Regions from separate parts of the Ideonella sp. BN130291 genome, predicted to be linked through region 2. Evidence: predicted binding sites of a transcription regulator. Region 2 holds the regulator's gene; the other holds the start of a gene.
The links. The regulator FliA, encoded in region 2, starts transcription of late flagellar genes. The targets are predictions, from matches to a motif close to CTAAAGTTTNNNNNNNNNNNGCCGNTA.
Positions count from the first base shown of each region.

Region 1: fliS (flagellar export chaperone FliS) is a predicted target of FliA. The motif match lies at 3,301-3,327, and genes of this name have one in related genera.

Region 1 covers NZ_JAZARE010000004.1:353,797-359,452, forward strand. Annotated here, with positions in the region: gene VPH43_RS10840 (phospholipase D family protein) at 1-988, opposite strand, end outside; gene VPH43_RS10845 (peroxiredoxin) at 1,068-1,613, shown strand; gene VPH43_RS10850 (flagellar brake protein) at 1,697-2,446, opposite strand; gene VPH43_RS10855 (flagellar protein FliT) at 2,466-2,768, opposite strand; gene fliS (flagellar export chaperone FliS) at 2,837-3,253, opposite strand; gene fliD (flagellar filament capping protein FliD) at 3,415-4,863, opposite strand; gene VPH43_RS10870 (flagellin domain-containing protein) at 5,074-5,656, opposite strand, start outside.
Region 2 covers NZ_JAZARE010000004.1:475,676-481,331, reverse strand. Annotated here, with positions in the region: gene VPH43_RS11350 (methyl-accepting chemotaxis protein) at 324-1,676, opposite strand; gene VPH43_RS11345 (RNA polymerase sigma factor FliA) at 1,720-2,436, opposite strand; gene VPH43_RS11340 (flagellar biosynthesis protein) at 2,457-3,296, opposite strand; gene flhF (flagellar biosynthesis protein FlhF) at 3,289-4,968, opposite strand; gene VPH43_RS11330 (substrate-binding periplasmic protein) at 5,173-5,656, shown strand, end outside.

The DNA of each region.
Region 1 (5,656 bases), 120 kb from region 2:
GCACGTTGTAGCGGGCGCCGTCCACGTCCTGCAGCGGCGCCAGGCCGTAGCTGGCGGCCATGCCCCGGATCTTGTCGGGCGAGTCGGCGTAGGCGTTGGCGGGGGCCCAGATCAGGCCCAGGCGGCCGTCGTCCAGCTCGCCGGAGATCGGCCCGTAACCGAGCACGTCGTTGTCGGGCGGTGCCTCCGGCGGCGGCGTGTGTTCCGGCCCGGTGAAGGCCTCGAACTCGGCGCGCTGCAGCTCGGCGGGCAGGGTGGGCGGCACGATGGCGTGCAAGGGGAACACCACGTCGCTGTTCCAGTAGCCGTCGAACAGCGCGGCCAGGCGCGGCACCAGGGCCCCGGTGATGAAGGCGTCCAGGTCGACGAAGTTGGCGCTGAGGTTGCGCATGAAGTACTCGTCGGCGACGTTGCGCCCGCCGGCCACCGCCATCGCACCGTCGGCGATGAACAGCTTGTTGTGCATGCGGTGGTTCACGCGCCGGAAGTCGGCCAGCGAGGCGATGAAGCGCGTCACCAGCCCGTCGCGCCCGGCCGGGAACGGGTTGAACAGCCGCACCTCCACATTCGGGTGGGCGGCCAGGCCCAGCAGCAGCGGGTCGCTGCCCGCGGTGTACAGGTCGTCCACCAGCAGCCGCACCCGCACGCCGCGCAACGCGGCGTCGCGCAGGCTGCGCAGGAAGTAGCGCCCGGTTTGATCGTTGGCGATGTGGTAGTACTGCACGTCGAGCGTGGCCTGGGCCCGCTGCGCCAGCGCGATGCGGGTGTTCAGCGCAAACGCGCCGATGGGCAGCAGGCGAAAGCCGGTGAGCTCGGGCGCGGGCGAGCTGTCCGCCGCGATGCGGCCCAGCACGGTGGCGCCGGAGGCGGGCAGGGCGTGGCTGGGCGTGCGCTGCGCCTGCGGCGGCAGGCTCGCGCAGGCGCCCAGGCAGCCCAGCAGGGCGGCCAGGAGCAAGCGGGTGGCGAAGCGGACGACTGCGTGCGTCATGGGGCCATTGGGGAAAGTTGAATCCGGCTCACGCCTGCCGGCGTAACAATAGGCGGCGATCGACGCGAGAGGATACGCAATGAACCGACGTCTGCTACTCCAGGGCCTGGCCGGCGCGGGCGCGCTCACGCTGCTGCCTGCACGCGCGGCGCTCGACGTGGGCGACAAGGCGCCCGATTTCTCGGCGCAGGGCTCGCTCGCCGGCAAGGTGTTCCGCTTCCAGCTGTCGGAGGCGCTGAAGGCCGGCCCGGTGGTGCTGTACTTCTACCCCGCCGCCTTCTCCACCGGTTGCACGGTGGAGGCACACCAGTTTGCCGAAGCCACCGAGCAGTTCAAGGCGCTGGGCGCCACGGTGGTGGGGGTGTCGCACGACGACATCGACACGCTCAACCGCTTCTCGGTCACCGAATGCCGGGGCAAGTTCGCGGTGCTGGCCGATGCCGACCAGAGCATCATGAAGTCCTACGACGCGGTGCTGACGCTGAAGCCCGAGTACGCCAACCGGGTGTCCTACGTGATTTCGCCCAACAGCACGGTGGTGTACCAGTACACCAGCCTCAACCCGTTCAAGCACGTGGCCAACACGATGAACGCGTTGAAGAGCTGGAAGGTCGCGCAGAAATAGGGCCCCCGGCCGCGGGGTACCGCGTCCGCCGCCCCGAGGGGGCCGCGGCCCGCCTAGAGGCGGCTCGGCGCCGGGCCGCGCGCTCAGCCGTCGAGCGACAGCAGCCGGCGGCGCTTCTGCGTGTGGTCGATGTAGCGCTGCAGGGTGCGCTGCGCTTCGCCGTCCAGGCGCGACATTTCGCAGCCCAGGCGCACGCCGCCGGTCTGCGGGTTCAGCGAGGTCACGTGGCACAGCTGCAGCGTGGCTTCGAAGCGGGTGTGGGGGTCCAGTTCCACCCGCACGCCGTGCACCGTGACACCCGGGGAGAGCGGCGGCACATCGTCGGGCAGGAACAGCGCGCAGCCGCCGCTGCTGACGTCCAGCACCCGCAGCGCGAGCGCCATGTCGGGGATGGACGGGTGGCGCAGGTGCACGGTGGGCGAGCTGCGCGGCAGGGTGCGCACGCGGAAGCTGTTGCGGCGCTGGAAACGGAACACCTCGTCGGGCAGCTGGGCCTGCAGCGCGCAATGCCCGCCGCCACGCACCTCCACCAGGCCCGCGGCCTCGAACTGCAGCTTCACGCTGTCCAGGTAGGCCACCACCGTCACTTCGCCGGCTTCCACCAGCGCATGCAGCTGCGGTGCGGACTCGTTGGCGCTGAAGCTGACGCGCCGCTGCACCGGATCCAGCGTCAACACGGCGGTGGTGTAGCTGGTGCCGTCCGGGGTGGACAGGTGCACCGGCGTTGCGCTGTCCAGCAATGACTTCAGCAGGCGCACCACTTCGGCAGGGGCATCCACGCGGAAGTCCGCGCCTGAATCGTCGGCCGGTGCCGGCTGGCTGTTTCGGAACATCGTGGCCTCGTCCCTGCGCTCAGTGCAGTGTCTTGGGCTTGCCCGCCATCATGTGGTCCAGGTCTTCCAGCCAGGGCTCGGCCAGGTGGCGGATCTCGGCGTCGTTGACCAGGATGCGCTGCATGATGCGCGACTTCAGCTGCGCCTCCTCGGGCCCCAGGTCCTTGCCGCGCGCGGCATGCTTGAGCTGGGAGATCAGCAGCACGCAGGCGCCTTCGAGCTTGACCACCTGGTCCCAGTTGCCTGCACGAGCGGCATCGAGCATCTCGGCGCTGGCCTGCTCGATGGCTTCGTAGTAGCTCAGGAGGTTGGTGGCGTTCATGTCGGGCCTGCTGCGGTGCGCGGTATCTTGCAAGGGGAGTGCTCCGGTGGCGTCGTCGTGATCGTTCATCAGCGGGCGCCCTGCTCGGCGTGCGGTGCAATGTCGGCCCAGGCCTGGCGCAGCGGCTGGATCAGCTGCTTGCATTCGTCCAGCGCCTGCAGGTCGTTGCGCAGGTTGGCCTGCGTCAGGCGCAGGCTCACGTAGGCGTACAGGTCGTTGAGGTCGGCTGCCAGGCGGCCGCCTTCCTTCAGGTCCAGCGCGGACTTCAGTCCCTCGTCCAGGATGCGCACGGCGCGGCTGATGGCATTGGCCTTGGCCTCGATGTTGCGGCTGGCGATGGCGCCCTGGGCCTGGGCCAGCGCTTCCATCAGGCCGTCGAACAGCATGGCGACCAGGCGGTGCGGCGAGGCACCATGCACGTCGATCTCGACGCCGGTCTTGCGGTAGACACTGCCCAGGTCCCTGGGAGAAGCGAATCGGCTCATGGTGGCAAACATGTCGGAGCAACTTTCTTCGATGCGATTGAAGAAGTTTTCGGCGTTCACCTGGAGAACTTGAGTCACCCACTAGGGGGAAACAGGGGGTGTTCTCACCCTGAAAGCACAACGGCCGGCAAAGGCCGGCCGTTGGCAGGGTCAGGAGGTGCTCACTTGCTCTTGCTGAGCATGGCCATCTGCTGCGCCACGTAGCTGGACAGGCTGTTCAGGCTGGCCATCTGGGTGTCCAGCGCCTGGTACTGCGCGCGGATGCGCTTTTCATACGAGCTCACCCGGTCCTCCAGCTGCTGCTGGCGGTCGCCGTTCTGCTTGATGCGGGTGTTCAGGCCATCGGTGCGGGTGTCCAGGCTGCCATCGTCGGCCAGCAGGCCGTCGCCGTACATGCGGAACTGCTGCGCCAGGCCGTTGGTGGCGCCGGCGGTGCCCGCGGCATTGATGGTGCTGAAGGCCTTCTTCAGCTCCGGCAGGTTGGCCAGCGCGGAGCTGATCTTGCTGCTGCTGACCTTGAGCGTGCCGTCCTTCTGGGGCTCCAGCCCGATGTCGGTGAGCCGGGTGAAGACGCTGGAGGCGCTGGTGCTGCCACCTGCCAGCGCGCGCAGCTGGGACATCATGTCGATCGCGGTGCGGTCGCCCTGCAGCGGGCCGCCGGTCTTGTCGTCGGGGTTGTACTTGGTCTGGTCGCGCAAGTACTTCATCGCGTCGTTGTAGGCGGTGGCGAAGTCGGTGATCGCCTTGCTCATCGCGTCCTTGTCGCTGGCTACGTTCACCTGCACCGGCGAAGCGGCGGCCACCGGCTTGTTGAGCGTGAGCGTCAGGCCGTCCAGCACATTGCTGAGCGTGTTGCTCGCCGATTCCACCGACAGCCCGTTGATCGTGGCCACCGCGTTCTTGGCCTCCTGGTAGCGCGACATCACGCCGGCGCTGGCCGCGGGGTCGTAGGCCAGCCGCGACAGGCCGCTGGCGTCGTTGTCCACGCCGTCGCCGCCGTCGTTCACCACGATCTGGAAGGCGTTCTCGATGCCGGTGTCCTTGGAGCGGATGGACAGCCGGGCGCCGCTGGCGTCGTTGACGATGGAGGCCACCACGCCCGCATCGGCGCCGTTGATCTTGTCGCGCACCTGCGCCAGGGTGTCGCCGTCCTCGATGGTGATCGCCACCGCCGAGCTGCCGGTCTTGGGCGTGAAGGCCGACTGGTCGGCGTTCCAGCTGCCGATGGAGATGGTCATCACGCCGGTGCCCACGGTGGCGCTGCTGGAAGCGAACGCTGCACTGCCCACCGACTGGGCCGCGGCCAAGTGGTCCACCGCGATGTTGTAGCTGCCCGTCGTGGCGCCGTCGCCCGCGCTGACGCTCACCGCGCTGGGGTCCACCGAGGTGGCGCTCACGGCCTTCCAGGTGCTCAGGTCGGTGAGCCGGCGCGCCGCATCGCGCAGCGCCGACATGTAGCTTTGCACCTTGCCGAAGCTGGACAGCTTGGTGTCCAGCGTGGTCTTTTCGGTCTTCAGCTGGTCGATCGGCTGGCGCTGCAGGGCGACGAGCTGCGTGACGATGCTTTCGGCATCGAGGTTGCTGCCCACACCGAGGGAAGAAATGGACATCGCGAGCCTCCGCGCTGCAGTCTGAAATCAAAAATCGCCCGGCGCGGTGTTCCGAAGAACACCACGGCGGACGACGGTATTTCGGCGATTTGCCCGGGGACTTGAGCCAGCGGTGCCGGCGGTGAAGCGGGCCCGGCGCCGAGCCGCCTCAAGGCGGGCCCGCGCCCCCTCGGGGGGCAAGGAGCGGTACCCCGCGACGGGGGTTGTCATTCAGCCGCCTTGCAGCAGGCGCAGCACTTGTTGGGGCAGCTGGTTGGCCTGCGCCACCATCGCCGTGCCCGCCTGCTGCAGGATCTGCGCGCGCGACAGGTTGGCAGTTTCGGCCGCGAAGTCCGCGTCCATGATGCGGCTGCGGGCGGCGGCCTGGTTCTCCACGCCGACCTGCAGGTTGGAGATGATCGCGTCGAAGCGCGACTGCACCGAACCAAAGGTCGCGCGCTGGTTGTTCACCGTGTCCAGCGCGGTGTCGATGTTGTCGATGATCGAGCCGATCGCCGAGGCGTTGGCCGTGCTGTCGATCACCACCGTGCTGGCCGCGATGGCGGAGATGTCGGCGTTGCTGTTGAGGTTGCTGGTGGTCACCGCGATGGAGTCTTCCGTCGTGGTGTTCGCGCCGATCTGGAAGGTCATGGCGGTGGCATCCACGCCGATGATCTTCTTGCTGTTGAAGGAGGTACCGCCGATCACGCGGGTGATTTCCTGCTGCAGCTGGGCGAATTCCTTGTTCAGCGAATCCTTGTCGCTGGTGCTGTTGCTGGCGTTGCGCGCCTGCAGGGCCAGCTCGCGCATGCGC
Region 2 (5,656 bases):
CACCGGCATCCGCGGGTCGAGGTGCGATTGAAACATCGCGGGGATGAAATGTGACTACACGTAACAGCTCTGGCCGGCTTCCGTGTGCAAAAAGTTACGACGCGGTTTCGGCCCGGCGCGTGTGTGAGTGGCCGCTACTTCGGTCAGCAGACCACCAGCGGGCAGGCATTGCGCCCGGCGTCCCTCACCTCGCCGTAGTAGCCCATGCCGATGCTGGTGCTGCCGGGCACGGGCTGGCCGTCCACCTCGAAGGGCGGCGCAGGGTCGTGACGATCTTGCGCGCGACGAACTGCGGTTCGTCGCCGGTGTTCAGGACTTCGAGGTCAGAACTTGAAGCCGATGCGCAGGCCGCCCCAATGGCGGCTGTTCACCACGATGGGGGCCGCCGCTTCCTTCAGGATCACGAAGGTGCCACCGCCCATGTCGCGCCGATAGGTCTGCAGCAGGAAGGGGCGCTGGTTGCGCGCCGAGGCCAGGCCGGTGCGGTCGTTGAAGATGCGGCGGTAGCGGCTGTTGGCGGTGTCCCACACCACGTCGCCGCGCTGGGGGTGCGAGTACTTCTTGTTGTGCATCGCCACATAGCCGTTGCGGTCCACCGCGATGCAGTAGGCCACCTTGTCCGACAGGCCGAGCACCCGCTCCTGCACCTGCGGGAACAGCCGGTCGGCCAGCTCGCAGTAGCGTGTGGTGTGCTGCGGCGGGTTGGTCTTGGGGATGGGTTTGTACTGTTCGTCGAACAGGTCGGCCAGCGTGATGGTGGAGGTGCGCAGCGCGTCCTCCAGCAGCCGGCTGATCTGTCCGGCGGCTTCCTGGGCAGCCGCGATGTAGGGCGAGTCCGCGGTTTCCACGCCGCAGCCGGCGATCTGCTCGATCAGCTCTTCCGACACCTTGAGGAAGCGGTCGCTGCAGGCCATGGCGGTGGTCAGGCCGCTCATCGCCTGCTGCACCTCGCGCTCCAGCTCGCGCGTGCGTTCGTTCAGGCGCCCGCAGGTGGCGCGGCTTTCTTCCGCCGCCTGGCTGATGCGGCGCACGTCTTCTTCCACGCTGGCAAAGGCCACGTGGATGGCGCCATGCGAGCCGGCGCCGTCGTGGCGCAGCTCGCGGCTGAAGGCATCCACGCGCGCGTCGAGCTCACCCACGGTGCGCATGATGGCCTTGGACGAGGTTTCCACCTTGCCGGCCAGGTCCTTCACCGCATCGGCCACCACGCCGAAACCGCGTCCGGCCTCGCCGGCGCGCTTGGCTTCCACCGAGGCGTTGAAGGCCACCAGGCGGGTCTGCAAGGCGATCTGGGTGATCTGCCCGGCGGCGTCGGACACCTGGTGCAAGGTGTCCACGATGCCCTGCACCTCGGCGCTCACGCCCTGCAGCGCGGCGCGCGCGCGGCCCACGGCCTCCAGGCTCTCGGTGGTGACGCCGGCGATCGCGCCCTGCGCGTTCTGCACATCCACCAGCTGCGCCGCCAGGGCCTTCATGGCCTCGGTCTGCGCCTGCACCACCTTCTGGGTGTCTTCCATCGCGCCGCGCACTTCGGCGGCGTCGTGGCCGATGTGCGATACCTGCGATGAGATGGCCCGCACGGCTTGCAGCGCCTCCTGGCCGCCCGATGGCTCGCGCAGGTCCGGCGAGGCAGGTGCAATGTCGCCACTCTGTTGGCGGCGGAACAGGCTCAGCATGGGTAGGTCTCCAGGATCACTAGCGCTTCGGTGCCTTATCGGCCTACCACTCGCGCAACTTGACCCGCAGGCGGGCGATCGACTGGCTGTGCAGCTGGCAAACCCGCGATTCGGTCACGCCCAGCACGGCCGCGATCTCCTTCAGGTTCATGTCGTGCTCGTAGTACATGCTCATCACGTACTGCTCGCGTTCGGGCAGGTGCTTGATCGCCTCCACCAGCGCCTCGCGCATGCGGCGGTCCTGCAGCACGCCCAGCGGGTTCACGTCCTCGTTGACGGTGACGTGGCGGTCCAGGTAGTCGTCGTCGCCGTCGTCGCCGGACATGTCTTCCAGGTACACGAGCTGGGTGCCGCGCACCTTGCCCAGCAGCTCCTGGTACTCGGTGAGGCTCAGGCCCATTTCCTTGGCGATCTCGCTTTCCTGCGGCGCGCGGCCGAGCTTCTGCTCCAGCTTGTGCACCGCGGCTTCGATGCTGCGCTGCTGGCGCCGGTTGCCCCGGCTCATCCAGTCGCTGCCGCGCAGCTCGTCGAGCATGGCGCCGCGGATGCGCTGGGTGGCGAAGGTCTCGAACTGCACGCCCTGGGCGGCATCGAAGCGCGAGAGCGCGTCGTTGAGGCCGATCATGCCGACCTGGATCAGGTCGTCCACTTCGACGTTGGCGGGCAGCTTGGCGATCATCTGGTGGGCCAGGCGCCGCACCAGGGGGCTGTACTGCTTGAGCAGCGAGTCGGAGTCGAGGCGGCCTTTGGCGGTGTACATGGAGGTCAGCTCCGGACTGTTCAGTTGCGGGTCATGGCCGCGGCGGGCCAGACGGGGGAATACGGATGGGCGGCGCGCAGCTCCGGCGCCTCGGCCGGGTCGTCCTCGCTGCCCAGCAGGGCATGCGCCAGGCGCAGCAGCTCGGCGGTGGGCACGTCGTCCACATCGGAAGCGGGGTCGATCACCGCGCTGTCGCGCAGCACCGCACCCAGGAAGCGGTCGGCGCAGCTGGACAGCTGCTCGGCGATGCGGTCACGGCGCGGCGACTGCGGGTCGGCCGACAGCAGCAGGTCATAGCTCATGAGGCCGTTGCGCACGGCGAGCAGCTTCATCGCACCGTAGGCGTGGGTCACGCTGGTGGGGTGGTCGGCGGCCATCAGCACCGGCCGCACCGCACGCCGGCTGAACAGGCGGCACAGGTCCGAGGCCGGTGCATGCATCACCACCACGTCGGCGCGCGGCAGGGCGTCAGCCACCGCCTGCAGGAAGGAGGCGCTGCTGCCGCGGGCATCCACATGGCGCAGCGGCAGGCCGCGTGCGGCGAGGTAGGCCACGTCCCTGGACAACGGCTCGATGCACACGGACAGGTCCACCACCGCCAGCTCGTTCGGCTCGGGGGCGTTTTCGCTCGCATCGACGACGATGCTCTTCAGGCCCAGGGTGGCGAAGGCGCTGGTCAGGCGCTCCAGCAGCACGCCGGAGAACGCAACGTGCGGGTTGCTGGCCACCGCCACGAAGCGCGGCCGCGAGGCAGCGAACATGCGGCGCAGGCCATCGGCCTGGTCTTGCGGCGGCGGGCGGCGGAAGGAAGCGTCGCGCATGGGTGTCGTGCGGTTCGTTTCGATGCGGGGTTCAGGCATTCAGCGCGCTGCTGGCGGCGGCGCGGCGCTGGCCGGCCACGGTGTGCAGGCCGGCGAACACCAGGTTCACGTCGCTGGAATCCATGCGGTAGGCGGTGGCGGCGTTGGCCCGCAGCGAGCGGTGCACCAGCGCATGCGATGACAGGCGGTGCCAGTCTTCCGGCACCCGCTGGCCGTTGGCCACGCCCAGCACCTTGAGCTTGTGGCGGATCAGCACGTCCAGGCAGGGGCCGAGCTTCACGGCCTCGTCCATCTTCGACACGATGACGCCGGCGGCCAGGCTGGCGCGCCAGGCGATCACCACGTCCTCGATCGTCTCGCCCTGCGCGGCGGCGTTCACCACCAGCAGCTTGTGGATGGAGCGGTGCGACAGCATCTCCAGCAGCTCGCGGGTGCGGGCATCGCGCTGGGCCATGCCGGCGGTGTCGATCAACACCATCTTCTTGGCCGACAGCAGGTCCAGCAGGTCTTCCAGCGAGGTGCGGTCGTGCGCGGTGTGCACCGGCACCCCGAGGATGCGGCCATAGGTGCGCAGCTGTTCGTGGGCAGCCACGCGGTAGGCGTCCAGCGTGATCAGGCCCAGGTGGTTGGCGCCATGTTTGGCGGCGAAGGCGGCGGCCAGCTTGGCGGTGCTGGTGGTCTTGCCCACGCCGGTGGAGCCGATCATCGCGAACACGCCGCCCTGGTCTTCCAGCGCCGCTTCGTGTTCGCCGGTGGTGAGGTTGCGCTCCAGCACGTTGGCGGCCCAGGCGCTTTCGTCGGCCACGTCCTGCGGCAGGCTTTCCACCAGCTTGCGGATCAGCGCGGGCGAGAAGCCGGTGTCCATCAGCTTCTGGGTCAGGCGGGCCTGCGCCGGGTGGCGCTGCAGCTTCTCCATGAAGGCCAGGGCGCCGAAACGCTCCTCGATCAGGCCCTTCATCGAACGCAGCTCGTTCATCATTTCCACCTGCTCGCGCCGGCTGCCGCTGTCCTGCGCATGCAGGGCGAGCGAGGGCACCGGTGCGTTGTGCTGCACGCGGATCTCGTCGCGCAGCACGGGCGGCGTGTGGCGCTCGGCGGCAGGGGCTGCGGCGGCCGCGGGTGCTTCGCGGCGCAGCGGGCGCACCGCGGCCAGGCGCACCGGCGGCTCGGCCGGCGCAGCCACCGGGGCCGCAGCCGCGGGTGCCGGTGCGGGCGCCGCAAAGGCCGCATCGGCCGGGAACATGCTTTCGGGCGCGAACTGCGACTCGGCCGCATCCGCGTTGTTGTTCAGCGTGGGCTCCTCGCGCAGCGAAGCCTGGCGGCGCTTGAGCATGCGCTCGCGCACATAGTCCTGGAACGACAGGGTGCTCATGGCCAGTTGCTCCACATCGCGTTCCACTGCGGTGTTGCCGGCAGCGGCCGCAGCGCGCGGCGCGGGTGCCTGGGCCGCGCGCTGCGGCGCGGCGGGCTTGGCCGGTGCCGGCAGGCTGGGGGCGGCGGTCCTGGCCGCGGCGGGCTTGGCGGCGCGGACCGTGGGGGCGCTGGCGGCCACACGCTCGATCTGCTGGATGCTGTCGGGTGCCATCGCGAGCACTTCCACGCCCTCGGGGCACGGTTTGGTCGACAGCACGACGGCGTCTTCGCCGAAAGCCTGCCGCACGAGGTTCAGCGCATCGCGCGAAGTGCGGCCGGTGAAGCGTTTGACGTTCATGCTGGGGACTCCGACAAATTCCTGGGAAGGCCACGCCATTGTTCCGAGCGGCCGTGTGGACTTAAGGCCGATAAGAGGGGCTTTCATGGCTGTGTTTCGAAACGCTTCTGCACGCCGGGCGAGCGGGATGATCCTCATGCGCCGGACCCCTGGCGTGTTGACACTGCGGCTGTGCGCGGCCGCCCGCGCTGAGGCGATTTGCCGATGACCCAGCCCTCGTTGATCGCATGTCTGCTGGCACTCACCTGCCTGGTACCCGGCGCCTGGGCGCGCAAGTTGGTGCTGGCGGCCACCGAGTACCCGCCCTACTACAGCGAGACCCTGCCCGACGGCGGCCCCGTGACGGAACTCACGGTGATGGCACTGCGGCGCGCCGGCTATGAGGTGGAGGTGCGTTTCCTGCCCTGGGCGCGCGCCCTGCGGCTGGGCCAGCAGGGTGAGGTGGACGGCCTGGTCGGTGTGTGGCGCTCACCCGACCGCGAAGCCGCCTTCCGCTTTTCACACCCGGTGGTGAGCAACCGCATCGTGTTGTGCCGCAAGGGCCATCACGGGCCGGCCCGCTTCACCGGCTTTGCTGCGCTGCGCCCGTACACGGTGGGGGTGGTGCGCGGATACGCCGACCCACCGGGGCTGGCGGCCGCGCAGGTGCGCACCGAGGCGGTGAACGACGACCTGCAGAACCTGCGCA